DNA from 2 places in the Shumkonia mesophila genome. Region 1 is predicted to be linked to the other one. Evidence: riboswitches for the same ligand, from Rfam matches in the RefSeq annotation. Region 1 holds a riboswitch; the other holds the start of a gene.
The links. A riboswitch is a leader RNA that binds a small molecule or an ion and turns the genes downstream of it on or off. The one in region 1 is predicted to bind glycine.

Region 1 (15,801 bases):
TCCAGCACGTCTTCCAGCACGTCGAGCTGGATGCCCGCCTTGGCGAACATCTCGCGGGTTTCCTGGGCGGCGTGGTAGCGCCGCTTGGCGACGACGCGGCGGATGCCGACGGAAATGATCAGCATGGCGCACACCCGGCAGGGCTCCATCGTGCAATAGAGCGTCGCCCCGTTGAGCGAGATGCCGTGGCGGGCCGCCTGGCAGATGGCGTTCTGTTCGGCGTGGATGGTGCGCACGCAGTGGCTGCGCACCGCGCCGTCCTCGTCCATCACCTGCTTCATCAGGTGGCCGACCTCGTCGCAATGCGGCAGCCCGGGCGGCGATCCGACGTAGCCGGTGGTCAGGATGCGGTTCTCGCGCACGATGACGCTGCCGCTGCGTCCGCGGTCGCAGGTGGCGCGCTTGGCTACCGTGTCGGTCAATTCGATGAAGTATTCGTCCCACGAAGGTCTGGTCATCGGCGTCGGGCGTCTTTCCATCTGGCGTGGCGGCGGGCGGCCATTTTCGCCGTGGCGCCCGCTCGGCATGGCCGTCGCGCATTATGGTGTGGACGGCGGGAAGGGATTATGGGTTAAGATCGATTATCATGTCACGCCGATTCCCCCATCCCGTTCTCGTCTTCTCGTGCCTCGGGCACAGCTTCGACCATTTGTTGATGCTGATCTACCCGACGGCGGTGCTGGCCATGGGGGCCGAATTCGGGCGCACCTACGGCGAACTGATCGTGCTGATGACGCCTTCGGTCATCCTGTTCGGGGCCGGCGCCATTCCGGCCGGCTGGCTGGGCGACCGCTGGAGCGCGCGCGGCACCCTGATCATCATGTTCTTCGGGCTGGGCGCGGCGACGCTCGCCACCGGCTTCGCGCGCACGCCCGTCGAGGTCGGCCTGGGCCTGGCGGCGATCGGCCTGTTCGCCTCGATCTATCATCCGGTGGCCACCGCCGTGGTGGTGCGCTATGCCGCCAGGCGCGGGCGCGCGCTCGGCATCAACGGCATCTTCGGCGGCCTCGGCATGGCGCTGGCGCCGGGGATTGCCGGGTTTTTGACCTCGACCTTCGGATGGCGCGCCGCCTTCGTCGTGCCCGGCCTCGTCTGCCTGGGCGTGGGCGGCCTGTTCGTGTGGGCGGTCCGCGAGATCGCGCCGGCGAAGCTGCCGTCGGCGCAAGCCGGGGGCGCCCACGGCAACGGGCGCTCCGTGCTGCCGATCTTCGCCGCCATCGTGCTGGCCGGCGTTTGCGTCGGCTTCCTTTATCAGACCGAGACGGTGGCCATGCCCAAGGTGTTCGAGCAGCGCCTGACCTTCCTGGAGGGCGAGCTGTCGGCGGTGGGACTCTTCGCCGCCGCCATCTTCGTTTTCGGTGCCGCCGCCCAATACGTCGGCGGCATGCTGGCCGACCGGCTGTCGATGAAGCGCCTGGTCGTTCTGGCCCTCTCGCTCCAGGTGCTGATCATGCTGGCCATGGCGCGGGCCTGGGACTGGCCGCTGTTTGCCCTTTCCGTGGTCATGGTGGTCTTCACGCTGGGCCTGCAGCCGGTGATGGACAGCCTGATCGCCCACTACGTGCCGCCGGCCTGGCACGCCCGGGCCTATGGCGCGCGGTTCCTTTCCGCCATCGTGGTCAGTTCGCTTTCCGTGCCGGTGGTGGCCTGGGTGTTCGCGGCGACCGGCGGCTTCGAATGGCTGTTCTTCGGGCTGGTCGGCATCGCCGGCTTGGGCGTCGTCGCCGCGGTGACGCTGCCGACCGAACGGCCGGCGGTTGCGGCGCGGGCGACTTGACGGCAGGATGGCGGTCACACACCGGGGGCCGCCCGGGAAATCGTCGGGAGGACAAGCAGACCATGCCGTTCGTGAAACGCGATGAAAGCGGGGCCATCGTCGCCGTCTTCCGCCAGCCGGGGCAGGAAGGGCTGGAGGAACTGGACCCCCGCGATCCCGAATTGACCACCTATCTCTACGACACCGTCCTCGACCTTGCGGCGCGCAAGGAATGGATCGAATCCGACCTCGGCCTGGTGCGCGTGCTCGAGGATCTGGTGCAGGTGCTGATCGAGAAGGGCGTGCTGATGTTCACCGACCTGCCCGAGGCGGCGCAGGAAAAACTGCGCGGCCGCAGCGGCTTCCGCAAGCAGTTCGCCTATGTCGAAAACCTGTTCGGCGGCGAGGACGGCGAATTCGGCGAAGGACCCGAGGGCGGCGGGGGCTTTCTGTAAAGCATTCTCCGCTCAGGCGGGATCGTTCTTTGTCGTCACCCCCGCGCACGCGGGAACCGGTTGCCCTCATCTTCGACAGGTGCGCTAAAGAAGGGTGCGCTGTGCGAACTCTTTGTCTCGCACCACGAGCGTCGGAAGACTCGCGTCTGCGTACCCCTTGCTTTCCAATATAAGCTTCGCCTGGTCGAGCGAATTCGCAATGGTTGTACCGGCACTGAGTGATCGATAGAATCGCTTCGAAAATTCGCAGGCCGCCTCATCGTCGATCGTATCGGCCATCGCGATCACTGCCGGGACCGTATCTAGAAATCGATCGGCACCGTCTACTGTGTCGCAGGCGACAAGGACGAGCAACTTCGGGGTGGCACTCGTCGCTCCAACGACACGGGCGACCATATCGAAGTCCAACACCGTCCCGCCGTCATCCCCGGCTTTTTCATTGTCGAATAGCAAGTTCTGACCGCCGCCATGGCCGGAAAAATGAATAACGTCCGGGTGATAGGTATTCAGCGTGTCGAGCAACGTGTCGAGCGTAGGTGCGAGCACGACCTTCAGGTCGACCTCGCCAGCCTTGCTCCCGAGGCGGATGCCCTCGTCGATATAGCGCGCTTCCACGCCTGTTTGCAGTGACGCCCGACTGTCAGGATTGGTCACCAACAGGGCGATCTTCAGTCGCGCCTGCTTCCCACTCTGGCGCGGCCGGCTGCCGCGTGGCTTTCCGGCTCGCTTTACCGGTTTGACGAACGACAATCTGGTCTCGACCGCCGGACGGCGCTTCGTGGCAACCTTCTTCGCAGCGCCGGGATCATCCGCGTATTTCACGATGATATTCCGGTTCGCGCGAACCGAAGCGTCCTTCACGTAGACCCAGCGGCTTCCGTCCTTGACGTGTCCTTTATTCTCCATGCGGACGATCAGATGATGCTTTGCCAACTCGTCGAGGGCGTTCTGGACGACCTGCGTGCTCCCGGTCTTGCCGAGCAGATCGGCGATCTGCTTCTTCGACCGCGGTTTGGACCCCCGGCCATAAATCAAGTCGAAGACGGCGCGGCGGTTCTTATCGCGGCCAAGATGCTTGGCCCACCGGAGGATGGCCTCCTCGAAATCGCCGGAGACATTGACGACGGGGGCCTGGCTATTCATCGCCATTCAATTTTTGCGTAACCTTGGTGCTGGCGGGCTTCTTGCCTGCCATCATGCGACTGACCGTCGCTTGGCTGATGCCAAGCGCATCGCCGAGCTTCGACTGGGAATAGCCGCGTTCCATGAGCTCGATCATCTTGATCTTCCGAATCATTTCGAGCTCGGACAGAATCTTTTTGAGAGTGTCCTCCATCACTCGACCCCTTCTACAGCAAAGGCGGTGCCGCCCTTCGACACACTCCTGGCGATGCCCTTGGGGAGCATCCGGCTCATCGTCGGCTCGCTGACGCCTAGTATCGCCGCGATCTGGCTCTGCTTGACGCCTTGGCGCAACAACTGGAGGATCATGAGCATTTTGAGCGCGCGCATTTCGCCCAAAAGGTCATCTGTCTCTTTGGTCATCTAGGTCTCCTTCGCGCCCTTCTTCTTGGTGTCGTAAATAGTCTGGCTGACCGAGCCGCTCGACGATCCGACAATCGGCGCGATTTCCTTCGGGCTCAGTCCGGCCTCGGAGAGGAAAAGGATCTTCTCCTTCTTGGTCGGAAGGTGATGCACGGCCGACAATGACTGCACTTTCAGAAGCGTCCGCAGGAGGTCCATGAGCTCTCGATGATTGGCATCACTCATCATTGGTCTCAACTTTCGCCGACGCGGTCTTTTTGTGTTTGGCCATGGCCACGCTCACGGTCTTTGGCGTCGTTCCGAGAAGTGCGGCAATGGAGCTTGGCCCAAGGCCTGCGCCGTAAAGAAAGACGATCTTCTCACGTTGTGTAGTCATGTCTTTGACCGCGAGCGCCGCCTGGATCTTGATCAGCGTGTCCATTTTTTCGTTTAAAGCGACTAGGGGATCGGACGAGCTCATTTCTTGGTTCCCTTTTTGATGAGTGCTTCGGGAAGCGGGTATACGTGAAGGGGACGGGCTTCACGCTTCTCCCCGACGCGAATCACGATGCCCTCGTCGATCCACCGATTGAGTGACTTGCTGAAGTTGCCTGGATCGAGGCCGAGCTCTTTTGAGATGTCAGCTTGCGTCCTGCTTCCGTCGCACAGGTTGAATGCGCGATGCTGCTTCTCGCCGGCGGTCGGACCCATGATCTCAAGGATTCTGGCGGGCGAGAATGTCTGCCTCGCGACCGTGGCTAAAATTGCCCGAAGAAATGTTTCCTGCAACTCCATAGCCTCCCAGTTAGCTCCGCTGTCACTAACCATCACCGATTGCTATTCACGTACTATACTCCTCAATTTTAGTTTATTCTAGCGGATAACCAAAATGTAGTTATGGGTTAGCCAATGGTGAAAAATGTCATGGGCGCCGGATGTATAAGCATGAATAATATCGTGGGCTACCAACGATGGGATTTGGCAGTCGATTGAGCTATCAGTCGCGCCGGGCGGCCCCTTCAATTCAGAAGAGGATAGGTTAGCCGGGAGCCGTGACGGCTTCCGATATCTAGGCGGCACTGGAGCCGAAAGCGCGAGAGTGACCAACGGGTGTTACGGCGACGCGCGGACGGTTCCGCGCCGCGTCTTCTTCGACCCTGCCGGCGCAATGTTCGACGGCGACATTCGGGTGATGGCGATACGTTGAGTTGGAAGCCGCCATTTGGACCGATCATATCAGGCGGCAGCATTTTCCAATCGCCCGCCTATAAGCGTCAGTCCCCTCCTGGCCGATCCCGGGCGTTCCGAGCCGGGATTGCCCCGGCAGGGTTCAGTCGGACGACGTCACCCGAAGGACTTCCCGCATGGATGCCTCCAGTCCGTCGCGGGAGACCGGCCGGTCCGGCAGGATGAAGCCCCAGGTCGGGTAGTGGCGGCTTCCCATCTGTCCGCTCGGCGGCCACCAGACGCGAACGGCCGACCAGTCGTTGGCCGGCGAAACGTCCATCACCGGCATGTCCTCGGTCACCCGATGCGGCACCCAATTGGCCTGGGTGACAAGGATCGTGCGCTCGGAGACCACGCGTGACACCACGGCGGCATGGCCGTCGGGCAGCCGGGACGTGCGGCGGAACGTCAGCACCGCGCCCACCGCCGGCCGCGAAGAGCGGGCGTAGCGTCCGGACGCCCTATCCCACCAGTCGGCGGCGGGGCCGCGCAAATCGACCCCTGAAAGGGCGCGCGCGAAAGGCGCGCATTCCAGGATCAGCGGCCCGCCGACATATCGGCCGGCCGTGCCGCCATTTTCGGCGGGAGGCTGGACGGCGGCGGGGGGCGGGGCGGCGACAAGCGGCGTCGGCGCGCGCGGGGCGCAGCCGCCGAGGATGGCGAGAAGGGCGGCAATCGACAGCAGCCGAAGGGCGGTGGGAGGCAATGCCCATTTCGCCGTTTCACGGACCAGGGGCCGGCTCGGGACTCGTGGCTGCAAATTCCATCCCCTCCTTCGGGGGCTCCCTCGCGGACCCGGTCGGCGGAACGATGCGGATCTTCCCAACGCAAGCATGCCATTCACGCGATTAATTTAGCGTATACGCCCGGGAACCGGTTACCGGTTTCGCGCCTGAAGCCGCTCCGGTCCCTGCGGGTTGACTCCGATGTTGAAATAGGCATATATTCCGTAAATATACATCATGTCCTGATCGGGGAGTCCGAGGCCATGCGGGGCATCCGGACGGCCGGAACACGGGATTGCCCGGGCTGAACGGCGAGCCGGGCAATGACGCCTGGGATGAGCGCCGGGGCTGGCGGGGGATGACGACGAATGATGACAGGGGACGACAAAGGATGACGAGCCTATGGCGCACCCGTCGCGGCGCCCGGCGGCGTGGGCGCGTGGAGAACGCCCGGCGCACGCCCTCGGCGCGCCGCCTCCTTCTCCCCGTCATGGCCCGGCGGAGCCCATCCTGCGGCCGGCTTCCGGTCGCGCCCGGCGCCGGCCATGACGGAAGAAGAAGGCGTCTAGAGCATTTTGCATTCAGGCGGGATCATTCTTCATCGTCACCCCCGCGAATGCGGGGGTCCAGGGCGAGTGACGGAGCGGTTGCCCTGGATTCCCGCATTCGCGGGAATGACGACCAACAAAAGGGTGATTCCATGCGGCCGCAAAATGCTCTAGATGGCCGGCGGGCTCCAGCGCAGGATCGGGTTGCGGGCCGCCGCGGTTTCGTCGAGGCGCCGCCGCGGGGTGAGCCGGGGCGCCGCGTGGAAGTATTCGGCGTCCCCTCCCTTGGCCCGCTCGGCCAGGCCGCGCACCGTGGCGATGAAGGTGTCGAGCGTCGCCTTGCTTTCCGTCTCGGTCGGCTCCATCAGCAGGGCGCCGTGCACCACCAGCGGGAAATACATGGTCATCGGGTGGAAGCCCTCGTCGATCATGGCCTTGGCGAAGTCGAGCGTCGAAACCCCGGTGTCCTTGAGGAAGCGGTCGTCGAACAGCGCCTCGTGCATGCAGGGTCCCTCGAAGGGCACGCTCAGCGTGTCCTTGAGGCTGGCCATCAGGTAGTTGGCGCTGAGCACGGCGTCCTCGGCGACCTGGCGCAAGCCATCCGAGCCCAGGCTCATCATATAGGCGAGCGCCCGCACGAACATGCCGAACTGGCCGTGGAAGCCCTTGATGCGGCCGAACGGCTTGGCCTCCGATTCCGCGACGCTTTCGACCAGCCGGAAGCCCTTGCCGTCCTTCACCACGTAAGGCACCGGCGCGAAGGGGGCCAGGGCGGCCGACAGCACCACCGGGCCGCTGCCCGGGCCGCCGCCGCCGTGCGGGGTCGAGAAGGTCTTGTGCAGGTTGATGTGCATGCAGTCGATGCCGAGGTCGGCCGGCCGCACGCGGCCGACGATGGCGTTGAAGTTGGCGCCGTCGCAATAGAAGAAGGCGCCGGCCGCGTGCACCGCGTCGGCGATCTCGATGATGTCGCTTTCGAACAGGCCGCAGGTGTTGGGGTTGGTCAGCATGAAGGCGGCGACGTCGGGGCCCAGCGCGGCCTTGAGCGCGGCAAGGTCGACCCGGCCGCGCGCGTTGGCCGGGATCGATTCGACCGTGTAGCCGCAGGCGGCGGCGCTGGCCGGGTTGGTGCCGTGCGCCGATTCCGGCACCAGCACGCGCTTCCTCGCGTCGCCCCGGTCCTCCAGGGCGGCGCGGATGACCATCAGGCCGGTGAGCTCGCCATGGGCGCCGGCGGCCGGCGACATGGCGACGGCGGGCATGCCGGTCAGCACCGACAGCCAATGGCCGGTGGCGCCGATCAGTTCCAGCGCCCCCTGCACGGTCGAGATGGGCTGCAACGGATGGACGCCGGCGAAGCCGGGCAGGCGGGCCATCTTTTCGTTGAGCCGCGGGTTGTGCTTCATGGTGCACGAGCCCAGCGGGTACATGCCGGCGTCGATGGAATAGTTCTTCTGGCTGAGCCGCAGGTAATGGCGCACCACCTCGGGCTCGGAAAGGCCGGGCAGGCCGATGCGCCCCTCGCGGCCGAGGCTGCCCAGGCGGTCCCTGCCCTGCGCCGGTTGCGGCAGGTCGACCGCCGTCTTGCCGGGGGAATCCTGCTCGAAGATCAGCGGCTCTTCCAGTTGCAGGCCGCGGTTCCCGGTGATCGTGGGGGCGGGCGCGCTCATCGGGTGGTCTCCTTCAGGCCGTCGGTCAGGCGGTCCATGTCGTCCTCGGCATTCGTTTCGGTGACCGCCACCAGCAGCAGGTTTTCCGTGCCGGCCACCGTGGGCAGCAGGCGCTTGACCGGCACGCCGGCGAACACGCCCTTGGCGGCCAGCGCCTCGACGACGCCGACGGCGGGTTTGGGCAGGCGGAGAGTGAACTCGTTGAAGAAGCTGTCGTTCACCACCTCGACGCCGGGAAGCCCGGCCAGCCGCTCGGCCAGCTTCACCGCGTTGGCGTGGTTGATCGCGGCCATGCGCTTGAAGCCTTCCTCGCCCAGCAGGGTCAGGTGGATGGTGAAGGCCAGCGCGCACAGCCCCGAATTGGTGCAGATGTTGCTGGTCGCCTTGTCGCGCCGGATGTGCTGCTCGCGGGTGGAAAGGGTCAGCACGAAGCCGCGCCGGCCGTCGACGTCGGCGGTCTGGCCGACCAGCCGGCCGGGCAGCTGGCGGACGAACTTCTGGCGGGTCGCCATCAGGCCCACGGTGGGGCCGCCGAAATTGAGCGCGTTGCCCAAGGATTGGCCCTCGGCGGCCACGATGTCGGCGTCCATGGCGCCGGGGGAACGGATGGCGCCCAGCGACACCACCTCGGTCACGACGACGATCAAAAGCGCGCCCGCCGCGTGGCAGGCGTCGGCCAGGGCCTTGCGGTCGGCCAGGCGGCCGAAGAAGTCGGGATTCTGCACGACGACGCAGGCGGTTTCGCCGTCGATCAGGCCGGCCAGGTCCTCCGGTTTCGTCCAGTCGGGCTCGGGCGTTTCCAGGGTGATGCCGAGGAAGCGCGTGTAGGTCGCGGCGACCGCCCGATAGTGCGGGTGCAGCGCGCCCGACATCACGGCCTTGGTCCGCTTGGTGATGCGCCCGGCCATCATCACGGCCTCGGCGCAGGCGGTGGCGCCGTCGTACATCGAGGCGTTGGCGACCTCGCAGCCGGTGAGCAGCGCGACCTGGGTCTGGAACTCGAACAGGTATTGCAGCGTGCCCTGCGAGATTTCAGGCTGGTAGGGGGTATAGGCGGTCAGGAACTCGCCGCGCTGGATCAGGTGGTCGACCGCCGCCGGCACGAAGTGGCGATAGGCGCCGGCGCCCAGGAACGAAGGCGCCGCGACGGCCGGCAGGTTCCTGGCCGCCATCGCCGAAAGGGCCCGTTCGACCTCCATCTCGCCGCTCGTCGGCGGCAGGTCGACGGCGCCCTTCAGGCGGGCCGCGGCGGGGACGTCCCTGAACAGGTCGTCGACCGAGGTCGCGCCGATCGTCGCCAGCATCTGGCGGCGCTCGTCGCCGGTGAGCGGAAGATAGCGCATCAGTGGGACTCGCCTGCCAGTTCCCGATAGGCCGCCTCGTCCAGCAGGCCGTCCAGTTCCTTCGGATCGGCGATGCGGATCTTGAAGAACCAGCCGCCGCCCATGGCGTCGGCATTGACCTTGGCCGGGTCGTCGCCGAGCGCGGCGTTGACCTCGACGACCTCGCCGCCGACCGGGGCGTAGACCTCGCTGGCCGCCTTGACCGATTCGACCACCGCGGCCTCGTCGCCCTTGGCGACCTTTTTGCCGACGGCGGGCAGGTCGATGAACACCAGATCGCCCAGCTGCTGCTGGGCGTGGTCGGTGATCCCCACGGTGCCGATGTCGCCTTCGACCCGCACCCACTCGTGTTCCTTGGTGTATTTGACGGTGGCCATCGCTTTGTTTCCCCTTCGCTTAACCCTTGAAGTAACGGTGTTCGGTGAACGGCAGCTTGACGACGCGCGCCGGCAGGGCGCGCTCGCGAACAATCAATTGAAGCGGCGTTCCCGGCGCCGCGAACGCCGTCTCGACATAGCCCATGGCGACCGGCCCGCCGACGCTGGGGCCATAGCCGCCGCTGGTGATCTCGCCGACCGGCGCGCCCGCCTCGTCGGTGACGACGGTATGGGCGCGGGCCGGCGCCTTGCCCTCGGGCAGGATGCCGACGCGCCTGCGGGATACCCCTTCGGCGATCTGCTTTTGGATGACGGCGGCGCCCGGGAAGCCGCCCTGCGCGCGGCGCCGCTTGCTGATGGTCCACAGCAACGAGGCCTCGATGGGCGTCGTCGTTTCGTCGATGTCGCTGCCATAGAGGCAGAGCCCGGCCTCGAGCCGCAGCGAATCGCGCGCCCCCAGGCCGATCGGCTTGACCTCCGGCTGGGCCAGCAGGGTGCGGGCCAGTTCCTCGGCCCGGGCGGCCGGCACCGAAATCTCGAAACCGTCCTCGCCGGTGTAGCCCGAGCGGGTGGCCTGGCAGCCGATGCCGGCGATCTTGATGTCGGTGATGCTCATGAAGGGCATGGCCGCCGAGGCGGGGGCGAGGCGGGCCATCACCTTGGCGGCCTCCGGCCCCTGCAGCGCCAGAAGCGCCCGGTCGGCCAGGATCTCCATCTTGAGGCGGCCGGCCAGCTTGGCTTCGATGTGGGCGAAATCGGCGTCCTTGCAGGCGGCGTTGACCACCAGGAACAGGTGGTCGTCGCGTCTGGCGATCATCAGGTCGTCGAGGATGCCGCCCGCATCATTGGTGAACATCGTATAGCGGATGCGCCCACGGGGCAGTTCGACGACGTCTCCGGGCACCAGGGTTTCGAAGGCGGCATCGGCGTCGGGACCCCACAGGCGGGCCTGGCCCATGTGCGACACGTCGAACAGGCCGGCATGACCGCGGGTATGAAGATGCTCGGCCATGATGCCTTCGTATTGCACCGGCATGTCATAGCCGGCGAAGGGCACCATGCGGCCGCCGAGTTCGCGGTGCAGGGAATCCAGCGGCGTTCGCTTGAGGTTTTCGGACGGGGCGTCGGTCATCGGCTTCTCCCGGGCGGAACGAAGGCACACTCCGCCAGCCCCATGCCGACGGATGCCCCCTCTGTCCCACGACCTGAAAGAATCGCCGACGACGCGCCAGCTTACATCTTCGGTGGGGCGCCCCTCCCTAAGGCGAACGCCCGCTCTCCAGAGTTCAGTCTTCCTGCGGTCCTTTTGCCTGAGAGTTTCCGGGGCGGTTGCTCCTTCGGCGCCGGTGGCGGCCGACCCGCCGATCCGGTCTCTCCCACAGGAAGGGTCCTTGAGCCCGTCACCGACAGGCGCCAGCACCCGAGGGCCAGTTTAGAGACTTGCCGGGCAAGGTCAACCGTCAGCGCTGGCCTAGCGACGGATTCCGCTGGCCTGTTTGCGGTTGAACTCCAGTTCCTCCGGGGTCAGGTCATATCCCACGTAAATCCGGAAGTCGCGGCCGGTCTGTCCCTTTTTCAGGGGAAAGGCGAGAAAGACGGGTTCGTCCGTCCAGCGAAGCTGGCTGCGGTTGCCGGTGAACTCGACGGTGCCCGCGAAGTCCTGCTTGTTGAGAATCTCCTGGTCCTTGCCGGTCACGGCGACGAAATAATGCACCAGCGCCTTGCCGTCGCGATTGGCGGGGCCGCGGGCCATCTCCATCGAAACTGCCATCTCGACGGAAAGCGTTCCCTCGCCCGTCTCTTTCTTCATGTCGTAGTCGCAGGCCCCGGTGGCATCGACCAGCCGGGCCTCGTAGAGGACATCGGTGAGATCGCGGCCGGCCCCCTCGACGAATTTCGTGAGCGAGGCGGCATCGCCGAGCACCGAAAGCTCCGGGCAGGGCGGCGGCGGGGCGCTGGCCGTGAACATCCCGCAGGCGGAAAGGGCCGCCGTCATCATCGCGATCGCGGCCGGCCGGTAAGCGAAAAGATGCGTCATGGCGCTCACAATGTCGAATGGGTGCCGTCGCAGAACGGCGCGTCGCCGGTCCGCTTGCAGCCGCACAGATGGACGGTTTCCGACTGCTTCGCGGTGAAGACCGTCGGCGTCAGGCCGGTTCCCTTGTGGGAGCCGTCGCAATAGGGCTGCCCGGCGCTGCGTCCGCAGCGGCACCAGGCGTATTTCTTGCCGGCCTCGACATCGACCGCGTAAGGACCTTTTTGGGCGACAATGGATGGTTCCATGGCATTTTCTTCTTTCTATGCCGGATCGGGCGTGAGAAGGCGACTTTAGGGGACTCCCGCCGGCGGCTCAAGGCCGCTCGCTGGATTCCCGCGCCGGCCCGCCCTTGCCAGCGGCGCCTCCAGCCCGTAAACAGACGGTGGCCCGGGGCCGCCCGGCCCCCGCCGCCACCGATCCCGAGGGAAGACATGGCCGTTTACACCGAGGTTTCGGACGAGGACCTGACCGCCTTCGTCGCCGGTTACGGCGTCGGCGAGGTGATGTCGTGCAAGGGCATCGCCGAGGGCATCGAGAACACCAACTATCTGGTCGAGACCGAGGGCGGCCGCTTCATCCTGACGCTTTACGAACGGCGGGTGAAACGCGACGAACTGCCATTCTTCCTGGGGCTGATGGAGCATCTGGCAGCCAAGGGCGTGCCCTGCCCGACGCCGCTTGGCACCGCCGACGGCCAGGTGTTGCGCGAGTTGTGCGGGCGGCCGGCGGCGATGGTGTCCTACCTCGACGGCATGTGGCCGCGCCGGCCCACGCCCGATCATTGTGCCGCCCTCGGCCAGGCGCTGGCGCATCTGCATCGGGCCGGCGCCGATTTTGCGCTCCACCGGGCCAACGACTTGTCGCTGGCCGGCTGGCGGCCGCTGCTGGCGGCCTCGCTCGACCACGCCGATACCGTCAAGCCGGGACTGGCCGCCGAGCTCGAGGCGGAGCTGGCCTATTTGGAGAGCCATTGGCCGGCGGATCTGCCGGCCGGCGTCATCCACGCCGACCTTTTTCCCGACAATGTGTTCTTCCGGGGGCCCACGCTCACCGGCCTCATCGACTTCTATTTCGCCTGCAACGACTTTTTCGCCTACGACGTGGCGGTCTGCCTGAATGCCTGGTGCTTCGAGAGGGACGGCGCGTTCAACGCCACCAAGGCCAGGCGGCTGCTGGCCGCCTACGGGCGGGTGCGGGCCTTCACGGCGGCGGAACTGGCGGGCCTGGCGGTGCTGGCCCGCGGCAGCGCCTTGCGTTTCCTTTTGACCCGGCTCTACGACTGGGTGCATACCCCGAAGGGGGCCCTGGTGACGCCCAAGGACCCGCTGGAATATCTGGGCAAACTGCGCTTCCATCAGGCCGTCACCGGCCCGGGCGCCTATGGATTGGGATGATGCCGTGACGGAACCGAACCCCCGCGCCGAACAGGACAACGCCGTCGACATCTTCACCGACGGCGCCTGCAGCGGCAATCCGGGACCGGGCGGCTGGGGAGCGGTGATGCGCTGGCGCGGCCACGAGAAGGAGCTCTATGGCGGCGAGGCGATGACCACCAACAACCGCATGGAAATGATGGCGGCGATCAAGGCCCTGGAGGCGCTGGGCCGGCCGGTGCCGGTGCGCCTGCACACCGACAGCCGCTATCTGCGCGACGGCATTACCGGCTGGATCCACGCCTGGAAGCGCAACGGCTGGAAGACCGCCGCCAAGAAGCCGGTCAAGAACGAAGATCTGTGGCGACGGCTGGACACGCTGTTGGTCGGCCAGCGGGTGGAATGGCACTGGGTCAAGGGCCACGCCGGCCACGTCGAGAACGAACGGGCGGACGAACTGGCCCGGCGGGGCATCGCCGAGATTGCCGGCGCCGAGGCGGCCGAACGAGCGACAACGGGAGGATGATCATGAAGGTCATGCATTTCGAGGACGCACCCACCAAGAGCTTCGAGGGGGCCGGCGCCACCGGCGTCGTCGGCCGGCTGCTGATCGGCCAGGCCGACGGGGCGCCCAATTTTGCCATGCGCCTGTTCGAACTGGCCGAGGGCGGCGCGACGCCCCGCCACGCCCATGCCTGGGAGCACGAAGTCTTCGTGCACGCCGGCAAGGGGGCGGTCTGGCGCAATGGCGAGTGGATCGACGTGCAGCCGGGCTCGGTCGTCTTCGTGCCGGGCGGCGAAGAGCATCAGTTCTGCAACACCGGCAGCCTGCCGCTGCGTTTCGTCTGCCTGATACCGCGCGGCGCCCCCGAACTCTGACGGCGGCCGCGCGGTCGTCGAACGGCTTCTTACAGTTGGCCGAGCAGCTTTTCGGCGCCCGATACCTCGAAGGCGCCCGGCTCCTCGACGTTCAGCGACTTCACGACGCCGTCGTCGACGATGGCGGAAAAGCGCTGGAGGCGCACGCCCAGGCCCTTGCCGCTGAGGTCGAACGTCAGGCCGGCCGCCTTGGCAAAGTCGCCGCTGCCGTCGGCCAGCATCTTCACCGTGTCGCCGACGCCTTCCGACTTGCGCCAGGCTTCGAGCACGAAAACGTCGTTGACGGCGATGCAGGCGACGGTGTCGACGCCCTTGACCTTGAACTGGTCGGCGTTCTTGACGTAACCGGGCAGGTGCTTGACCGAACAGGTGGGCGTGAAGGCGCCGGGCACGCCGAACAGCGCCACCTTCTTGCCCTTGAACAGCTCGTCGCTGCTCAGGGGCTGCGGGCCATCCTTGCCCATGGTCATGAAGGTGGCGGACGGCAAGCGGTCTCCGACTTTGATGGTCATGGCGATGGGTTCCCTCGACTAGCGATAAACAAATAGACCCGGGGGGCCTTGCGGCCCCCGGCACCAGCTAAGATGGGGTGCCCCGGACCCGATTCCAGGGGCCGGCGGTCAATTCGCAGGCGGGATGGCGGCGGCCCGTTCGAGGGCGCCGAGAACGGCCGCCTCGCTCAGCAGCTCGGGCAGCACCAGGCCCTGCGGCGCGCGCGGTCCGTAGACCACGTTGAAGGGAATGCCGTAGCGGCCGAAACTGGCCAGGTAGCGGGCGATGTCGGTACTGGGGCGGGTCCAGTCCGCTTCCATGGCCAGCACCGGGGGGGCGGCCAGGCGGGCCACCACCGCGTCGCGGCCGAGCACGAAGGTCTTGTTGATCTGGCAGGTGACGCACCAGTCGGCGGTGACGTCGACGAAGACGACGTTGCCCTTCTCGACGAGGCCGCCGATGGCCGCCTCGTCGAACGGCTGCCACACCTTGGACAGGGCGGCGGGGCCGGCGGCGACGGACTTGCCGCCGGCGCTGATCGGCACCACGAAGGCGATCACGGTCAATCCGGCCACGGCGACCATCGAGGCGGCGCGGAACGGTCCGCCGAAATGATGGCCGGCGGCGAGAAAGCCGATGATGACGGCCAGCACGAAGGCGATGGCGGCGGCGGGCACGGCCCCCAGGACGCCGGCCAGCACCGTCACCAGCCAGGCCGCCGTCGCCGCCAGGGCGAAGCCGAGGACGCGGCGCAGCCAGATCATCCACGGCCCCGGTTTCGGCAGGCGCGTCGCCATCGCCGGGACGGCCGCCACCAGCAGGTAGGGCAGGGCGAGGCCAAGCCCGAGGGCGGCGAACACCAGCAGGATGTCGCCGGCCCCGCGGGCCAGCGCGAAGGCGACCGCAGTGCCCAGGAAGGGGGCCGAACAGGGGGTGGCCAGCAGGGTGGCGAAGGCACCGGTCAGGAAGGAGCCGGCCAGCCCGCCCGCCGATGCCGACGGGCCGCCAAGCCCGGCCAGCGCCGCCGGCAGGCGGATCTCGAAGAAGCCCCACAGGTTGCCGGCGAAGAGGGTGACGATCACCGCCATGGCGACCAGGAACCAGGGCTGCTGGAACTGGATGCCCCAACCGATGACGCCGCCCGCCGCCTTGACTCCGATCAGCCCCGCCGCCAGCACCAGGAACGAGAACACGATGCCGGCGGCGGTGGCGACGAAACTTAGCCGAACCTCGCCCGGCGCCCGGCCGCCGTGGCTGACGACACCCAGGAGCTTGATCGAGAGCACCGGCAGGACGCAGGGCATCAGGTTGAGAATGAGCCCGCCCAGCAGGGCCAGCCCGACGATCAGGCCAAGCGACGCCGTGCCGCTTGCGCTGGCGGCGACGGGAACGAC
Region 2 (15,801 bases), on a different contig from region 1:
ATTGTCCCAGGCCCTCGGGCTCCAACCCATCTTCCTGATGGTAGCGGGAACCGTGCTGGGCATGATCGTCGGCGCGACGCCGGGGCTTTCGTCCGGCATGGCGGTGGCCGTGCTCCTGCCCGTGACATTCGGCATGTCGCCGCTGAACGGCCTGATCTTCCTGACGTCCGTCTATGTGGCGGTGACCTACGGCGGCTCGGTGACCGCCATCCTGCTGAACACGCCGGGCGCCCCCGAAAACGCCGCGACCTGTCTGGACGGCTATCCCCTCACCCAGCAGGGACGCTCGGCAGAGGCCATGGGCACGGCCATTTCCTCGTCGGCCGTCGGCGGCATCCTCTCGTATGTCATCATGCTGGTCGGCATCGGCGCGGTGGCATCGATCGCGCTTAAGTTTGGGCCTTCTGAGATCTTCCTGATCGCCATCGCCGGGGTCGCCATCCTCGGCGCAGTGGGCAACGGCTCGCCGCTGAAGATCCTGGCGTCCGGGACCTTCGGCCTGCTGGTCGGCACCATCGGGATCGTTCCCACCGGCGAGTGGCGGGCAACCTTCGGCGATCCGTTCCTGGCCGAGGGCGTGCAGGTGGTGCCCGTCCTCATCGGCGTATTCGTTGTTTCCGAGCTGATGCAGATGGCGGGGCGCGACTATATCGTCGACGCCCAGGTCAAGGGCCAGCAAAGCCTGACCAACATCCTGCGGGCCTTCACCGCTCCGGTTCGCCATCTGGCGACCGTCCTGCGGTCTTCCGCGGTGGGCATGGGGATCGGGCTGATTCCGGCGGCCGGCGCCACGCTGGCGGCCTTCGCCTCGTACAGCCTGACGCGCCGCCTGTCCAAGGATCCGGACTCCTTCGGCAAGGGCAACGTCAGCGGCATCGTGGCGGCGGAAAGCGGGAACAACGCCTGCTCGGGCGGGGCGCTGATGACGACGCTGGTACTCGGCGTGCCCGGCAGCGTGGCGACCGCCGTCCTGCTGGGGGCGCTGACCATGCACGGGCTGCAGGCCGGGCCGCAGCTCGTCTACCAGCAGATTCCCCTGGTCTACGGCCTGATCATGGCGGCCATCATTTCCCAGATCTTCATGGTGACTATCGCTATCGGGGTGGGCTACGGCCTGTCGGGGGCGCTGTCGGTTCCGACGCGGATTCTCATCCCGTTGCTCATGCTCTTCTCGCTCCTCGGGGCCTTCGCCCTCAGGAACGCCGTGTTCGACGTGAACCTCATGCTGCTGTTCGGGGCGTTCGGCTATGTGATGAAGAGCCACGGCTACTCGCCGGCGGCGGTGGTCATGGGGGTGATTCTCGCCTCCATCGCGGACAACGAGATGATCCGCATGTTCCAACTGTTCGGTGGCGACTGGTATCTGGAATTCTTCATGCGGCCGATCTCGCTGGGCATTCTGGTGCTGCTGGTCGGCGGGCTGACCCATCGCCTGTGGTATCGGCGGGGCCAGCCCTCGCGGTTCGATATGGTGGACGAATAGGGGGGCGCCGTACCGTGCGGGAACAAGGAAGGGGAGACGTCACCGAGGACGATGAGATAGGATAAGCCAATTCCCTGTGGGAGAGATCGCCCCTTCCGGATCGGCAAGGGACGGCGCCGAAGGAGCAACCGCCCCGGAAACTCTCAGGCAAAAGGACCGCAGGGGATCGATATCTGGAAAGAAGAGGGCAGGGCCAACGGGGCCGGTCCTCTCACCGACGGGGTAACCCGAGGCCGTGGGTGGTTTCGGGGATTCTCTCAGGTTCAGCGACAGATGGGGCAAAGCCGTCTCCCTGGAAAAAGGGGGACTTTTGCGCCGTCCATTGCCGAGGGACCTGATGAGCCATCACATCGTCTTCCTGGACCGCCGGACCGTTGCCCCGGAGATCGAGATCCGTCGCCCGTCTTTCGACCACACCTGGCAGGAGCATGGCCAGACGGCGCCGGACGCGGTCGTCGAGCGGGCCCGCGACGCCACCATCGTCATCAACAACAAGGTTCCGCTTCGGGCCGAGACGCTGGGCAAGCTGCCGCGGCTGCGGATGATCGCCGTGGCGGCCACGGGGACCGACTGCATCGACAAGGCGTGGTGCGCCGAGCACGGCATCGTCGTTTCCAATATCCGCAACTATGCGATCTCGACCGTGCCGGAACACACCTTCGCGCTGATCCTCGCCCTGAAGCGCGGCCTGATCGGCTACCGCCAGGACGTCGTCGTCGGCGAATGGCAGCGTTCGGGCCAGTTCTGCTTCTTCACCCAGCCGATTTCCGAGCTGCGCGGCGGCATCCTGGGCATCATCGGCGAGGGATCGATCGGCCAGTCCGTGGCCGAGGTCAGCAAGGCGTTCGGCATGAAGCCGCTGTTCGCCGCCCACAAGGGTGTGTCCGGTCTGGGGCCGCTCTACACGCCGTTCGACGAAGTGATCGAGACGGCCGACGTCATCACGCTCCATTGTCCGCTGTTGCCGCAGACCGCGAACACCATCGCCATGCCCGAGTTCCGGCGCATGAAGAAGACGGCCATCGTCATCAACACGGCGCGCGGCGGCCTGATCAACGAGGCCGACTTGGCGGTGGCCCTGCGCGACGGCCTGATCGCCGGTGCCGGCTTCGACGTGGTGACGCCGCCGGAGCCGCCGGCCGACGACAACCCGCTGCTGGGGCTGCTGGATCTGCCCAACTTCATCCTCACCCCGCATGTCGCCTGGGCCAGCCGCGAAGCGCAGCAGGTCCTGGCCGATCAGCTCATCGACAACATCGAGGCGTTCGTCGCCGGCGATCCCCGGAACGTCGTCAGCGGCGCCTTCTGACAAGAAAACCGAGCGAGGAAACCATGACCATCTCTCTGGCTTCGGCAGTGTCCCGGTTGGGAACGGAAACCGCCTTCGACGTCCTCGCCAAGGCGAAGGCGATGGAGCAGGCGGGCCGCGACATCATTAACCTGGGGATCGGGCAGCCCGATTTCCCCACCCCTGACAACATCGTGCAGGCCGCCGTCAAGGCCCTGCTCGCCGGGCATCACGGCTATACGCCGGCCAACGGTATTCTGGCGCTGCGCGAGGCCGTGGCCGAGGATATCGGCAAGCGCCGCCGCTGCACGGTGTCGCCCGACGCCATCCTGATCATGCCGGGCGGCAAGCCGACCATGTTCTTTGCCTGCCTGTTGTTCGGCGAACCGGGCGTCGAGATCATGTATCCCAACCCCGGGTTCCCGATCTACGAGTCGGCCATTCGCTTTTCGGGCGCGACGCCGGTGCCGATCCCTCTCCACGAGGAAACCGGCTTCTCCTTCTCGGCCGAGGAGGTACTCGCCAAGATCACGCCGGCCACCCGCCTGATCATCGTCAACAGTCCGGCCAACCCGACCGGCGGCGTGGTGCCGCGCCGCGAGATCGAGATCCTGGTGACCGGTCTGGAGCGGCATCCCCACGTGGCCGTGCTGAGCGACGAAATCTACAGCCGCATCCTCTATGACGGCGTGGAGCCGGTCAGCTTCCTGGAATTTGACTCGATCCGCGAGCGGCTGATCGTGCTGGATGGCTGGTCGAAGACCTATGCCATGACCGGCTGGCGTCTCGGCTACAGCGTCTGGCCGAAGGCGATCATCGACAAGGCCAACCGTCTTTCCATCAACGACCATTCCTGCGTCAATCACGCGACGCAATGGGCTGGCATCGAGGCCCTAACGGGACCGCAGGGGGCGGTCGACACCATGGTCGCGGCGTTCGACGAGCGCCGCCGGGTGATCGTCGACGAGCTGAATTCCTTGCCGGGATTCCGTTGCGTCAATCCGGGCGGCGCCTTCTACGCCTTCCCCAACATCACCGAGACCGGGCTCTCCTCGCGCCAGATGCAAGACAGGCTGTTGGAGGAATGCGGCGTCGCCGTCGTCTCGGGGACCAGTTTCGGGGCCTTCGGCGAAGGGTTCGTGCGGTTTTCCTACGCCAGCAGCGTCGACAGCATCCGCGAGGCCATCGCCCGCATCCGGGCGTGGCTTCCGACGGCGGTTTGACGCTCTCGACCGAGAACTCCCCTAAACAAAAAACCTCCCTCTCCCTGCGGGGCCGCAAGGCTCCGCCATTTTTTTGATCAGGAGACGCCGCATGGATCTGCTCGTCACCGTCCAATACCTCGACTGGCTCGGCAGCGCCGCCTTCGCCGTCTCCGGGGCTATCGCCGCGGCGCGCCGGCGTTTCGACGTGATGGGCTTCGTCGTCGTCGGGGCGATTACCGGGATCGGCGGCGGGACCCTACGGGATCTCCTCATCGGGCGGTTGCCGGTCGCCTGGATGGTTCATCCGTCGAGTCTCTACGTATCGCTGGTCTGTCCGTTCGCGGTGTTCGTCCTGCTCAGGATGCGGGGCCACGCGATCGAGACAGTCCCCGGTCTGCGCTGGGCGGATGCCGTCGGCCTCGCCGTCTTTTCCGTGCTCGGCTGCTCGGCTGCCCTGGAGCGGGGAATCGATCCCTTCATCGCCGCCATCATGGGGGCCCTGACGGCGGCCGGCGGCGGCGTCATCCGAGATCTTCTCTGCGGGACGGTTCCCATCGTGTTCAGGCGGGAGGTCTACATCCTCGCCGCCCTGACCGGAGGTGGACTCTATGCGATGCTGCGAAATCTGGGGCTCGCCGATCCGCTGGCGGTCCCGTGCGCCCTGGCCGTCGGCTTCGTGCTTCGCGCCATCGCCATGGTGAAGGGGTGGTCCGTTCCTGGTTGGCGCGAGAGAAACCGGTAGCCGGAAAAGTCCGGCGAACGTGGGATTTCGAGGCGGATGGCGGGGGCGTGCCGAGACGTGCGCCACGGGAGAGCGGGAAATATTCTCGGAAAGGTTATTGATGATAACATTATATTGTGATATCAATAATACAATAACAAGCCAATTTTAGTCCTCTGCTCGCGTTCGGCCGGCCCGTCATGGGATTGCCCAGAAGCAAGGGGTGGCCGGGCGAGAGGGCCTTTACAGGGGGCCGGGAGATCCTCATGCCGGAAAAGAAAGTCAAGCGCATGGCGCTGGCCGAGGCGGCCAGCATGATCCGGGACGGCGATCGGGTCGCCGTCGCGGGGTCTTTGATTCGTCGCCATCCCATGGCCCTGATCCACGAGATGATCAGGCAGCGAAAGAGGGGCCTCACCCTGTTCGGCTGGAACAATGGCATCGATTTCGACATGCTAATCGGCGCGGGCTGCGTGAAGGAGGCCCATTCCGCCTACGTCGGCCTTTCGAATGTCGGCCTTGCCAAGAATTTCCGCCGCGCCGTCGAGCAGCGCGAGATCCGCTACGTGGACCACAGCGAAACCTGCGCCATCGACCGCTTCCGCGCAGCTGCCACGGGCGCTCCCTACGCCCTGTCGAAGACCCCCCTCCATACCGGGCTGCAAGAGAACCCCGAATATCAAAAGGAAGTGACCGATCCCTTCACGGGCGAAACCTGGATCGCGCTCGAGCCCTTCCACGCGGACGTTGCCATCATGCACGCCCACCGAGCCGACCCGTATGGCAACGTGCAGCTCGATCCCATCCGCATGATGGACAACGAGACCGACATGCTGATCTGCAAGGCCGCGAACAAGGTCATTGTCACGGTGGAGGAGTTCGTGGACGAGGAAGAGATTATTCGCACCAACCAGCAGACCGTGTTGACCAAGCTCTTCGTCGACGCGGTGGTGCTGGCCCCCTACGGCGCGCATCCCAATTCCTGCGACCTGCGGTACGTCTTCGATATCGCCCATGCGCGCGAATACCAGGCGAAGAGCGCCACGGCGGTCGGCTTCCGAGTTTACCTCGATGAATACGTCTACGGCTGCAAGGAGTGGGACGAATACCTCGCCAAGATAGGAAGGAAGCATCTGGAGTCCATCACTCGCATGGACATAGCTGGGGCCTGAGGGCATCGGGCCGACTCCACACCCAATCGCAGCGAGGATGAGATGCAGTACACCTTGGAAGAACTCTTGGCCGTGGAAGTTTCCCGCCACATCAACGACGATGAAATGGGCTTCGTGGGGGTGGGCACGGGCGGCGCGGCCTTTATCCGTGCCGTGGGTATCCCGGCGGTCGCCTCACGCCTGGCGCAACTTCGGCACGCCCCCAACTACACCATCATGTTTGGGCCCATCCTCGACCCCGTATTGGATGCGGACTGCATCCCGGAAACCAACTTCGAACCAGACCTGATCCGTTGGCCCTGCCGCAGCCAGATCACCGTGGAGGAGGCCCTGTGCATCTTCAAGCGCGGCAAGATGGGCATCGGCTTCGTCTCGGGGGCGCAGGTCGACCAGTGGGGCAATTTCAACATCGTGTGCATCGGCGACTACGCGCACCCGAAAGTGCGCCTGCCCGGCCCCCTGGCCCAGCCCGACCACGCGGCCCATGCCAAGCGCGTCTTCGCCGTCCAGAAGCACGACCGCCGTACCTTCGTGGAACAGGTGGACTACGTGTCCGCCGCCGGCAACAAGGACCGTTCCGGTCTTCCCGGCGGAGGGCCGGCCTGGATTTTCACGGAACTGGCCGTCATGGACTTCGACCCCCGGACCGGCCGTATGCGCCTGAGTAGCGTGCATCCCGGCAAGACCGTGGAGCAGGTGATCGAGCGCACGGGCTTCGCCCTGGAAATACCGGCCGAGGTGCCGCTCACCGAACCGCCATCGGCGGAGGATCTGGACCTCATCCGCACGCGCATCGATCCGTCGCGCAAATGGCTGAACGCGCAAATCACCCAGGAACCGGCAACCCTGGAAGCCGACTGAAACCACGGAAACAAGACATTCCGACAGGGAGAAAAGCATGGCAGGACCCCTCAAGGGCATCACCGTACTGGACATGTCCCGTTTCATCGCGGGGCCTTACTGCTGCATGCTTCTGGGTGACATGGGCGCGGATGTCATCAAGGTCGAGAACCGCAAGGGCGGCGACCCCTCGCGCGGCATGCTTCCGTTTGCCGGAAAAGGCAAGGAAACGGTCAGCCTGTACTTCACCCAGTACAACAAGAACAAGCGCGGGCTCTCCCTTGATTTCTACAATCCGGAATGCATCAACATTCTGAAGAAGCTCATCGCCAAGGCCGACGTGCTGGTTGAGAACTTCCGGCCCGGCGTCCTCGAGAAGATGGGTCTTGGCCAGGCGGAGCTTGAGCGCATCAACCCCGGCCTAGTGCGGACCTCCATTTCCGGCTTCGGCCAGGACGGCCCCTACCGCGATCGCGCGGCCTTCGATTGTATCGGCCAGGCCATGGGCGGCCTCATGGGGGTGACGGGCGAGGCGGGCGGACAGCCCCTGCTGGCCGGAACCTGGGTCGCCGACTTCACCACCGGCATCTACTCGGCTTTCGGCACGGTCTGCGCGCTCATGCACAAGAAAGCCACGGGCCAGGGCCAAATGCTGGACATCTCGCTGATCGAAAGCGTGCTTTCGCTTCTGGCGACGGCCGTGCCCCTCTACGTGGAAACCGGCCAGATCCAGCCCCGACGCGGCAACCGCGACAATGTCACGGGCCCGGCCAACGCCTTCCGCTGCAAGGACGGCATGATCTACCTGCACGCGGGCACCGACCCGCTGTTCAAGCGCCTGACCCAGCTCATGGGGCGGCCCGAGCTGAACGAGGACCCGCGCTACGACACGGCCAACAAGCGCATGGGCTGCATCCTGGAGGTCGAGAAGTACGTTCAGGACTGGATCGGCAACCTCACCGTCGACGAGGCAGACGCCAAGCTGGCCGGGGCAGGCATTCCGGTCGCCAAGATCGCCGACGTAGCCGACCTGCTCGCCAACCCGCAGCTGAAGCACCGAGAGGCGATCCTCTATCGCGAGTACCCCGGGGTGGGCGAAATCTCCCTGCCCGGGATCACGGTGAAGATGTCCAAGACGCCGGGCAGTCTTGAAAAGATGCCGCCCACGCTGGGCGAGCATAGCGGGGAGATCCTCTCCTCCTTTCTCGGCATGAGCCGGGAGGAGATCACCGACCTGGCCGCCAGAAACCTGATCTAGGAGGATGCGCCATGCTCGATAAAATCAGGGCCCTCATGGACAATTGGCTGCCCAACATCGCGGCCATTCTCTTCCTCGTGGCCGTCTTCTCCACCTTCATCGGCGTGATTGACCGCACCTTCGGCCTCAACTTGAAGACAGTTTGGGCGGAGGAGATGACCCGTTTCGCCATGATCTGGGGCACGCTGCTGCTGATCGGCATCGGTCTACGGAAGGGCACGCAGACGCAGCTTACGCTGTTGTCGGAATGCCTTTCCCCGAAGGGACGGCAGGTGGCGCACCTTTTCGTCATGGTCATGGTCTGCCTGATGTTCGGCCTGCTCTTCATCTTCGGCCTGCGCTCGGCCTTCACCAACAGCGGTCAGATGTCGGCGGTCATGCAGATCAGCATGTTCTGGCCGTACATGGCCGTTCCGGTTTGCGCCTTCTTCGTGCTGTTCGAATGCCTGACCAGCATGTGGGAAACCGTGCGGATCATGCGGCCCAAGGCGCGTCCATCAGGGGACGCGGCGTAACACAGCAGGCCATCTACAAAACATAAGGGTGGGCTACCCATGGCGGACTCCCTCACCATCTTTGCAATCCTCATCGCCCTCATTTTCCTCGGCATTCCCGTGGCTGTGAGCATCGGCTTGGCGAGCCTGGCGACCATCTACATTTTCGACCTGGGTGTGCCGCTGACCCTGCTGCCTTCGCAGACCTTCTCCGGCGTGGATTCCTTTCCGCTCATGGCCATTCCCTTCTTCATCTTTGCCGGCGAGATCATGAACAAGGCGGGGATAACCCGGCGGATCCTCGACTTGGCCGATGCCATCGTTGGCTCGCTGAAGGGCGGCCTGACCTACGTGAACGTGGTCGCGGCCATGATGATGGCGAGCATTTCCGGTTCGGGCACGGCCTGTGCGGCGGCCCTCGGCGTGAGCCTCATCCCGGACATGGCGAGCCGGGGGTACAGCAAGGAATACGCGGTTTCCCTGACCTCCTGTGCCAACGTGGTGGGGCCCATCATCCCCCCAAGCACGCTGTTAATTCTGTTCGGCTACTACACCAACACATCGGTGGCCGAACTCTTCATGGGCGGTGTGTTGCCCGGCTTTCTCATTGGCATCGCGCTCATGATTGTGGGTACCGTCATCTGCCGCAAGAAGGGCTTCCGCCAGGAAAAGGCGCCGTTCTCCGGCGAAAAGCTCAAGCGCGCCGTGATCCGGGGCTGGGCGGCCTTGCTCATTCCGGCGGCCATCTTCCTTTCCATCATCATGGGCTGGACCACGGCATCGGAGGCGGGCGCCATCGTCTGCGTGCTTTCGCTCATCCTGGGCGCCTGCTACAGCACCATCACTAAGTTCTCGGACATCATGGAGGTCGCGCGCGGGGCGGCCAACTCCACCTGCACCATTTTCGCCCTGCTGGCCCTTTCCGGGATTTTCGCCAACGTCTTGGTGCGCGCGCACTTCCAGGAAGTGGTGGCGGACATCCTCTTCTCGCTGGGCGGCTCGCCAACGGTCACCCTGCTCGTCATCGTCGCCTTCATCTTCGTGCTCGGCATGGTCGTGGACGTCACGCCCATGGTGATCATGTTCGCGGCGACTTTCACCGCCATCGCCAGCGACATCGGTGTCGACAAGGTGCACTTCGGCGTCGTCTTCACCCTGATCTGCATGATCGGGGCCGTCACGCCACCCGTCGGGGGCATACTCTTCGTGACGACCACCATCGGCAAGGTCCCCATGACGAGGCTCGTGCCCACCCTCACGCCCCTCGTCCTGACCCTCTTTGCCGTGGCCAGTGCGCTCGTTTTCTTCCCGTCCATCGTAACGGCACTGCCTAATCTCCTCTTTTAACAACAATCTCGCAGGATTCAGGAGGACTTCATGAAAAAAATGCTGCGTTTTTCCCGGCTTTTCCTTGGTGCCATGGCGCTGTGCGGTCTTCTCGGTTCGGTTCTGACGGCCCAGGCGGCGGAATACGACAAGGTCAAGATCAGAATGGGCAACATCTACAACAAGGGCACCACGCAAGGTCTCGCGCTGGAGTTCATCAAGAAGGCGATCGAGAAGGAGAGCGACGGCCGAGTTCGCGGCGACATCTTCCACGGGGGCTCGCTGGGCAGCGAAAAGGACCATATCCAGGCCCAGAAGGAAGGCTCGCTGGAGCTCCTGTTTTCGGGCACCGCCGGCATCGGCCTCTATGTTCCGGCCACGGCCGTGTTCGAGGCTTGGTATGCCTTCAAGTCCATCGACCAGATGAACGACGCCGTGGAGTCCCTCGAGGATGAGCTGGACAAGGCCTTCCAGGCGCAGGGCTTCAAGATGCTGGGTGCCTTCTACGACGGTCCGCGCCAGATCCTTTCCAACAAGCCGATCTCCAATATCGACGACCTCAAGGGCCTCAAGTTGCGCGCCCCGGGTGCCCCCATCTACGTGAACAGCATTACCGCGCTGGGCGCGCAGGCTATCTCCATGCCGCTGGGCGACGTCTACACTTCGCTGCAGACCGGCGCGGTGGACAGCATGGAAGGCACCATCGACCTCATTTCGCAGCAGAAGTTCTTCGAGCAGGCGAAGTTCGTCGTGGTGGACTCCCACGTCTTCCAGCCCCTGTTCATCACCTACAACCTCGCCGCCTGGAACAAGCTGAACAAGGATACCCAGGCCCTCATCCTGAAGGCGGTCAAGGAGGCGTCGGCGTACCAGCGCAAGCTGCACGCGGAAAACCTCGGAAAGGAAACCGAGAACATCAAGAAGGCGGGCTTGAAGTTTATCGAAATCACCGACCGCGAGAAGTGGATCGAGGCGGTCACCCAGGTGTCCAAGGACTATGCGGACCGTTACGGCGATCTCGGCCGGAAGATCCACGAAACCGTCGTGTCCTTCCGGAAGAAATGACCACGGCCTCCCGCCGGCCCCGCTCGAAGCGCGAGGCCGGCGAGAGAGCCACAAACTCTGCCGCGTTGCCATCGAACGGAACGCGACATCGTTGAGGAGAGAAGTGCATGAACATGACAGCAGCCCAGGTTGCGGTGAAGATTTTGGAAGAACAGGGCACGAAGGTCATCTTCGGGATACCCGGTGGCCAGACGCTGTTCTTTAACAACGCCCTGAACGAATCCTCCATTCGCTTCGTCGCCACCCGCCACGAGGGGGGGGCTGGCCACGCGGCCGATGGCTGGGGACGGTTGACCGGCAAGCCGGGCGTGTGCCTGGCGACGACCGGCCCCGGTGCCACCAATATGGTGACCCCGCTCGGGGGCGCGCTGCGCGACTCAACGCCCGTCATCGCCATGCTCTTCCAGAACAAGCTGCCCGACGTGGGACGCGGCGACGCGCAGGACGCCAACCACGAGGCCATCTTCTCCAGCCTGGTCAAGGCGTTCATTCCCGTGCGCCATGTGGGCGCCCTGCCGTGGGCCATGCGCGAGGCTTACCGCATCGCCATGAGTGGCCGGCCCGGCCCGGTGGTGCTGGACTTCTACCGCGACGTGATCGAGAGCCTGAGCATCAACTGTCCTTATGAGCCCATGGACCCGGCCAGCTACTGCACGACGCCGAACGCCCTGCCGGCCCCCGCGGCGCTGGCGAAGGCCGCGCAGATCCTTTCCGCAGCCAAGCACGTCTGCATTCTTTCGGGCAACGGCGTGAAGATGTCCAAGTCCGGCGACAAGGTGCTGGCGATCGCCGAACGGTTGAGTGCCCCCGTCGTCACCTCCTTCAACGGCATTGGCTCCGTGCCCGTGGATCACGACCTTGTGCTCGGCGCGCGCTCGCGCCACGGCAGCACGCTGACGCGCGCCGCCCTGGAGGAAGCGGACTGCGTCTTCGTACTCGGCTCGAGCCTGAGCGCCGTGGGCACCAACCGCTGGTCTCTCGATCTCAAGAACATCGTGCAGATCGACTTCGACACCAAGAACCTGGGGCGCCAGTACCCGGTTTCCTGCGCGCTGGCCGGCGAGCTGTCGCTGACCCTGGACGCCCTGGCGTCCTTGATCAAGGTGCCGGACGCCGCGCTCAAGAAGGAACGGTCGACCTGGCTGCAGCAGAAAAAGGAGGCCCGCGTCGTCTGGCGCGAAAAGATCTTCTCCGGTCCCTGGAACGACGAGAAGGCTTCGCCAGCCGCACCGGTCGCCGTGATCCGGGCCATCGATGGCCAGGTCGATCCCAACGGAATCATCTGCATCGACGCCGGCAATCCAGGCTGCTGGTCGCACCTGCTGACCGTGAAGAAGGGCATGAGTTACATGAAGCCCGTGAACTACGGGAATATGGGCTTCTCGGTGACGGCGGGCCTGGCGTGCAGCTTGGCGGAGCCGGACCGCGAAGTCGTCAGTATCGTGGGCGATGGTTCCCTCGGCATGAGCCTGGCGGAATTGGAAACCCTGGCCCGCTGCGGTGCGCGCCAGATCGTCGTCGTGCTGAACGATTCGGCCTTCGGCAACATCCGTCAGGAGGAGCGCTACAAGTTCGGCGGCAACGTCGTCTACAGCGGCGTGGACCTGTCGCCCGTGGACTATGCGGGCGTGGCCCGGCTTCTGGGCATGGGCGGCGAAACCGTGACCCGCGCGGCACAGATCCCGGCGGCCTTTGCCAATGCCCGCAAGCACGAGGGGCCGTACCTGATTGACGTCGTTTTCGACGGGAGCTTCACCATCTGGCCCGAGGCCTTCTAGACATTGCGGCATCCGTCCCAGGAGCGCAGCCGCGTTTCCGGGGCCGGATGCGGGCATGGGGCGCTCTCCAGACGGGCAGCGTTCCTGACGGAGAGCGAGGGATCCCGAATATAGCCGATGCGCACCAGCGATGCCCGGCCGGGGAGGCGGAGAGCCTCCTCTTCGATCCACCAAGCAGCGTCCCGTCAGACGGGTGGGACATACGAAGGAGGTGCCGTCATGCAGGAAAGAAGATCCAAATTCAAGTCACTCCATGACGCCGTGGCAGCCATTTCGGACGGCGCCAAGGTTGCCGTCGGCGGCTCGCTGATCCGCAAATGTCCCATGGCCCTAGTGCGCGAGATCGTGCGCCAGAGGAAGCGCGACCTCACCCTCTACGCCTGGTCGGCGGGCATGGATTTTGACATGCTGATCGGCGCCGGATGCGTGAGAGAAGCATGGTCGTCCTACGTCGGCCTTTTCACGGCGGGCATGGCCAAGAACTTCCGCCGGGCCGTCGAGCGGAAGAAGATCCGCTTCGTCGATCTGAGCGAGACCTGCGCCATGGATAAGTTCCGCGCCGGGACCTTCGGCCTGCCCTATGCCATCAGCCGCGTCCCCTTGCACTCCGGCATCCTGAAAAACCCGGAGTTCAAGGAAGTCACCTGCCCGTTCACGGGAGAGAAGCTGGTGGCCATGGAAGCCTTCGCCCCGGATGTGTCCATCATCCACGCGCATCGCGCCGACACGTACGGCAACGTGCAGTTTGACGCCATCCGCATGATGGACAATGAATCGGATATCTTCATTGCCCGCTGCGGCAGCCACACCATCGTCAGCGTGGAGGAGATCGTCCCCGAGGAGGAGATCATCCGCACGCCCACGCAGACCATGTTGCCCAAAGTCTACGTGGACAGCGTTTGCCACGTGTTCCACGGCGCGCACCCCAATTCCTGCGACACGCGCTACGACTTCGACCTGGCGCATGCCGAGTACTATCAGGAATGCGCGTCCACGGAAGAAGGCTTCGCCCGCTATCTGGACGAGTTCGTCTACGGCACCAAGGACGAGGAAGAATATATCGCCAAGCTGGGCGGCCAAGCGGAGATTTCGCGGCGGTTGGACCATCCGAGGAGGAAGACGGCATGAAGACCTATACGCTTGAGGAACTCCTCTCCGTGGAAGTGTCCAGGCGCGTTGTCGACGACGAGATGAACTTCACGGGCATCGGCACGGGCGGCAAGGCCTACATCCGCGCCTGTGGCATCCCTCTGGTGGGGGTGCGCCTAGCCCAGACGAAGCACGCGCCCAATGCCTTGTGCATGATGGGACCAGTGTTAGATCCGGTATTGGATCACGAGACTATTCCCGACTCCAACTGGGAATACGACCTCATCCACTGGCCGTGCCGGAGCCAGATCCCGCTGGAGGACTGCCTGGGCCTGTTCCGCTTGGGTCTCGTCGGCATGGCCTTCGCCTCGGCGGCGCAGGTGGACAAATACGGCAACCTGAACATCACCTGCATCGGCGAGTATGAAAACCCGAAGGTGCGGCTGCCCGGCGTACTGGCCCAGACGGACCTAGCGGCGTTGGCCAAGCGGGTGTGCATCATCGTCAACCACGACAAGCGCATCCTGGTCGAACGCTGCGATTTTGTCTCGGGCGCCTCAGGCCACGAAGACCGTTCGGGTCTGCCCGGCGGCGGCGCGGCGTATGTCATGACCAACCTGTGTATCATGGACTTCAATCCGGAAACGAAGATGATGCGCGTGCACAGCATTCACCCGGGCGTGACCCCCGAGCACATCCGGCAGAACACGGGTTTCGACCTGGAAATTCCACCGAACGTGCCCTTCACGCCCGTGCCTTCGGATGAGGATCTGCGCCTCATCCGCGAGGAAATCGACCCCAAGCGCAATTTCCTCAACGCGGGCATTACGCAGGACCGGGCCACCCTGGAGGATTGAACACTCGGGGGGCTTTTGTCCCCCGATTGCTTTTAGCCGGGAATTTGGTACAGAGGTTGTACTCGACTGGCATAGAGTGTCTTCTTTTTTAGATTTTCAACGGATGCCGCAATGCAGCGCGACCCCTCTTTCCGCCGAATCGACAAGAACAAGCCCATTCCGCTCTATTACCAGATCGCGGATGATATCAAGGCACGCATCGCCAAGGAGGAGCTTAAACCGGGGGACAAGCTGCCCACGGAACAATGGCTGCTCGAGGTCTACAATGTCAGCCGCATCACAATCCGCCGGGCCCTGAGTGAACTGATCGCCGCCGGGATCGTGGACAGGGTGCGGGGCCGGGGGCCGGTTGTCGCCAATCGCAAGTTCAATCGGCGCGTGCTCAACCTGACGGGCCTCCAGGAGGAGCTTTCCAACGCGGGCCTTGTCTCTACGTCGCGTGTTTCGAACATCAGCCGCAAGCCGGGCAAGGCCCTCGATGCCCGCCACCTGGAACTGGAAGACGGCGAGATGGTCCTCTCGTTCTGCCGTATTCGCTACGGCAACGGCCAGCCCATCGCCAGCCAAGTGATCTATCTGCCAGACGCCCTGTGCCCGGGCTTCGATCCCATGCGACTGGAAAATGACTCTCTGTATCGCATCCTGGAAGACGACTACGGCCTGAAGATCGACTACGCCAACCAGACCCTGGGCGTGAAGGTGCCGTCCAAGAAGCAGCTGGCCGCCCTGGAACTGCGGGACGCCACCGGACTCTTGCAGATGGCGCGCACCACCTATCTGGATACCGGCCGGGTGATCGAATTCACCGAGATCTGCTACGTGCCGGGTCGCTACGAGATTTCCATGTGCCTGTACCGCTGACGGGAGCGCATCGTGACCGATACCGTCGGCATCCTTACCGTTGACATCGGGTCGAGTTCGCTGCGGGTTTCGCTCTTCGACGGGGAACTTAACCTAATTGACACCCTTTCGGAGAAATGCGCGACCGAAATCCACCCGGACGTGGAGGCGTACTGGGCCTCCATCGAAGCCATGGCGCGACACCTCGTGGGTACGCACGGAAGCCTCGAAGTCCGCGCGATCGGTGTCAGTGCCCTGGTCGGATGGGTCTTCGTGGACGAGCGCGGCCTGCTCGTCGCGCCGGTCTTTTCCTGGATGGATCAGCGCGAGGTACAACAGCATGCCCTGCTTAAGGCCATGGACGGGGCTGAATTCTCCGATCGTA

Region 2: another riboswitch for glycine. It lies ahead of ODR01_RS24375 (D-2-hydroxyacid dehydrogenase); the one in region 1 lies ahead of gcvT (glycine cleavage system aminomethyltransferase GcvT).

What each region holds. Positions count from the first base shown of each region.
Region 1 is NZ_JAOTID010000007.1:76,930-92,730, forward strand. It holds gene ODR01_RS13215 (deoxycytidylate deaminase) at 1-458, opposite strand, end outside; gene ODR01_RS13220 (MFS transporter) at 587-1,777, shown strand; gene ODR01_RS13225 (hypothetical protein) at 1,840-2,211, shown strand; gene ODR01_RS13230 (CHAT domain-containing protein) at 2,296-3,360, opposite strand; gene ODR01_RS13235 (helix-turn-helix domain-containing protein) at 3,347-3,547, opposite strand; gene ODR01_RS13240 (helix-turn-helix domain-containing protein) at 3,547-3,756, opposite strand; gene ODR01_RS13245 (hypothetical protein) at 3,757-3,954, opposite strand; gene ODR01_RS13250 (helix-turn-helix transcriptional regulator) at 3,974-4,216, opposite strand; gene ODR01_RS13255 (MarR family transcriptional regulator) at 4,213-4,530, opposite strand; gene ODR01_RS13260 (CHAP domain-containing protein) at 5,066-5,668, opposite strand; gene gcvPB (aminomethyl-transferring glycine dehydrogenase subunit GcvPB) at 6,406-7,905, opposite strand; gene gcvPA (aminomethyl-transferring glycine dehydrogenase subunit GcvPA) at 7,902-9,248, opposite strand; gene gcvH (glycine cleavage system protein GcvH) at 9,248-9,625, opposite strand; gene gcvT (glycine cleavage system aminomethyltransferase GcvT) at 9,645-10,757, opposite strand; glycine riboswitch at 10,914-11,014, opposite strand; gene ODR01_RS13285 (hypothetical protein) at 11,097-11,663, opposite strand; gene ODR01_RS13290 (CDGSH iron-sulfur domain-containing protein) at 11,669-11,908, opposite strand; gene ODR01_RS13295 (homoserine kinase) at 12,095-13,057, shown strand; gene rnhA (ribonuclease HI) at 13,062-13,562, shown strand; gene ODR01_RS13305 (cupin domain-containing protein) at 13,565-13,915, shown strand; gene ODR01_RS13310 (peroxiredoxin) at 13,945-14,427, opposite strand; gene ODR01_RS13315 (protein-disulfide reductase DsbD family protein) at 14,536-15,801, opposite strand, start outside.
Region 2 is NZ_JAOTID010000031.1:5,356-21,156, forward strand. It holds gene ODR01_RS24370 (tripartite tricarboxylate transporter permease) at 1-1,483, shown strand, start outside; glycine riboswitch at 1,551-1,652, shown strand; gene ODR01_RS24375 (D-2-hydroxyacid dehydrogenase) at 1,821-2,792, shown strand; gene ODR01_RS24380 (pyridoxal phosphate-dependent aminotransferase) at 2,816-3,994, shown strand; gene ODR01_RS24385 (trimeric intracellular cation channel family protein) at 4,086-4,718, shown strand; gene ODR01_RS24390 (CoA transferase subunit A) at 4,964-5,869, shown strand; gene ODR01_RS24395 (CoA-transferase subunit beta) at 5,912-6,730, shown strand; gene ODR01_RS24400 (CaiB/BaiF CoA transferase family protein) at 6,768-7,967, shown strand; gene ODR01_RS24405 (TRAP transporter small permease) at 7,979-8,482, shown strand; gene ODR01_RS24410 (TRAP transporter large permease) at 8,522-9,808, shown strand; gene ODR01_RS24415 (TRAP transporter substrate-binding protein) at 9,839-10,852, shown strand; gene ODR01_RS24420 (thiamine pyrophosphate-binding protein) at 10,960-12,630, shown strand; gene ODR01_RS24425 (CoA transferase subunit A) at 12,850-13,758, shown strand; gene ODR01_RS24430 (CoA-transferase subunit beta) at 13,755-14,576, shown strand; gene ODR01_RS24435 (GntR family transcriptional regulator) at 14,688-15,437, shown strand; gene ODR01_RS24440 (xylulokinase) at 15,450-15,801, shown strand, end outside.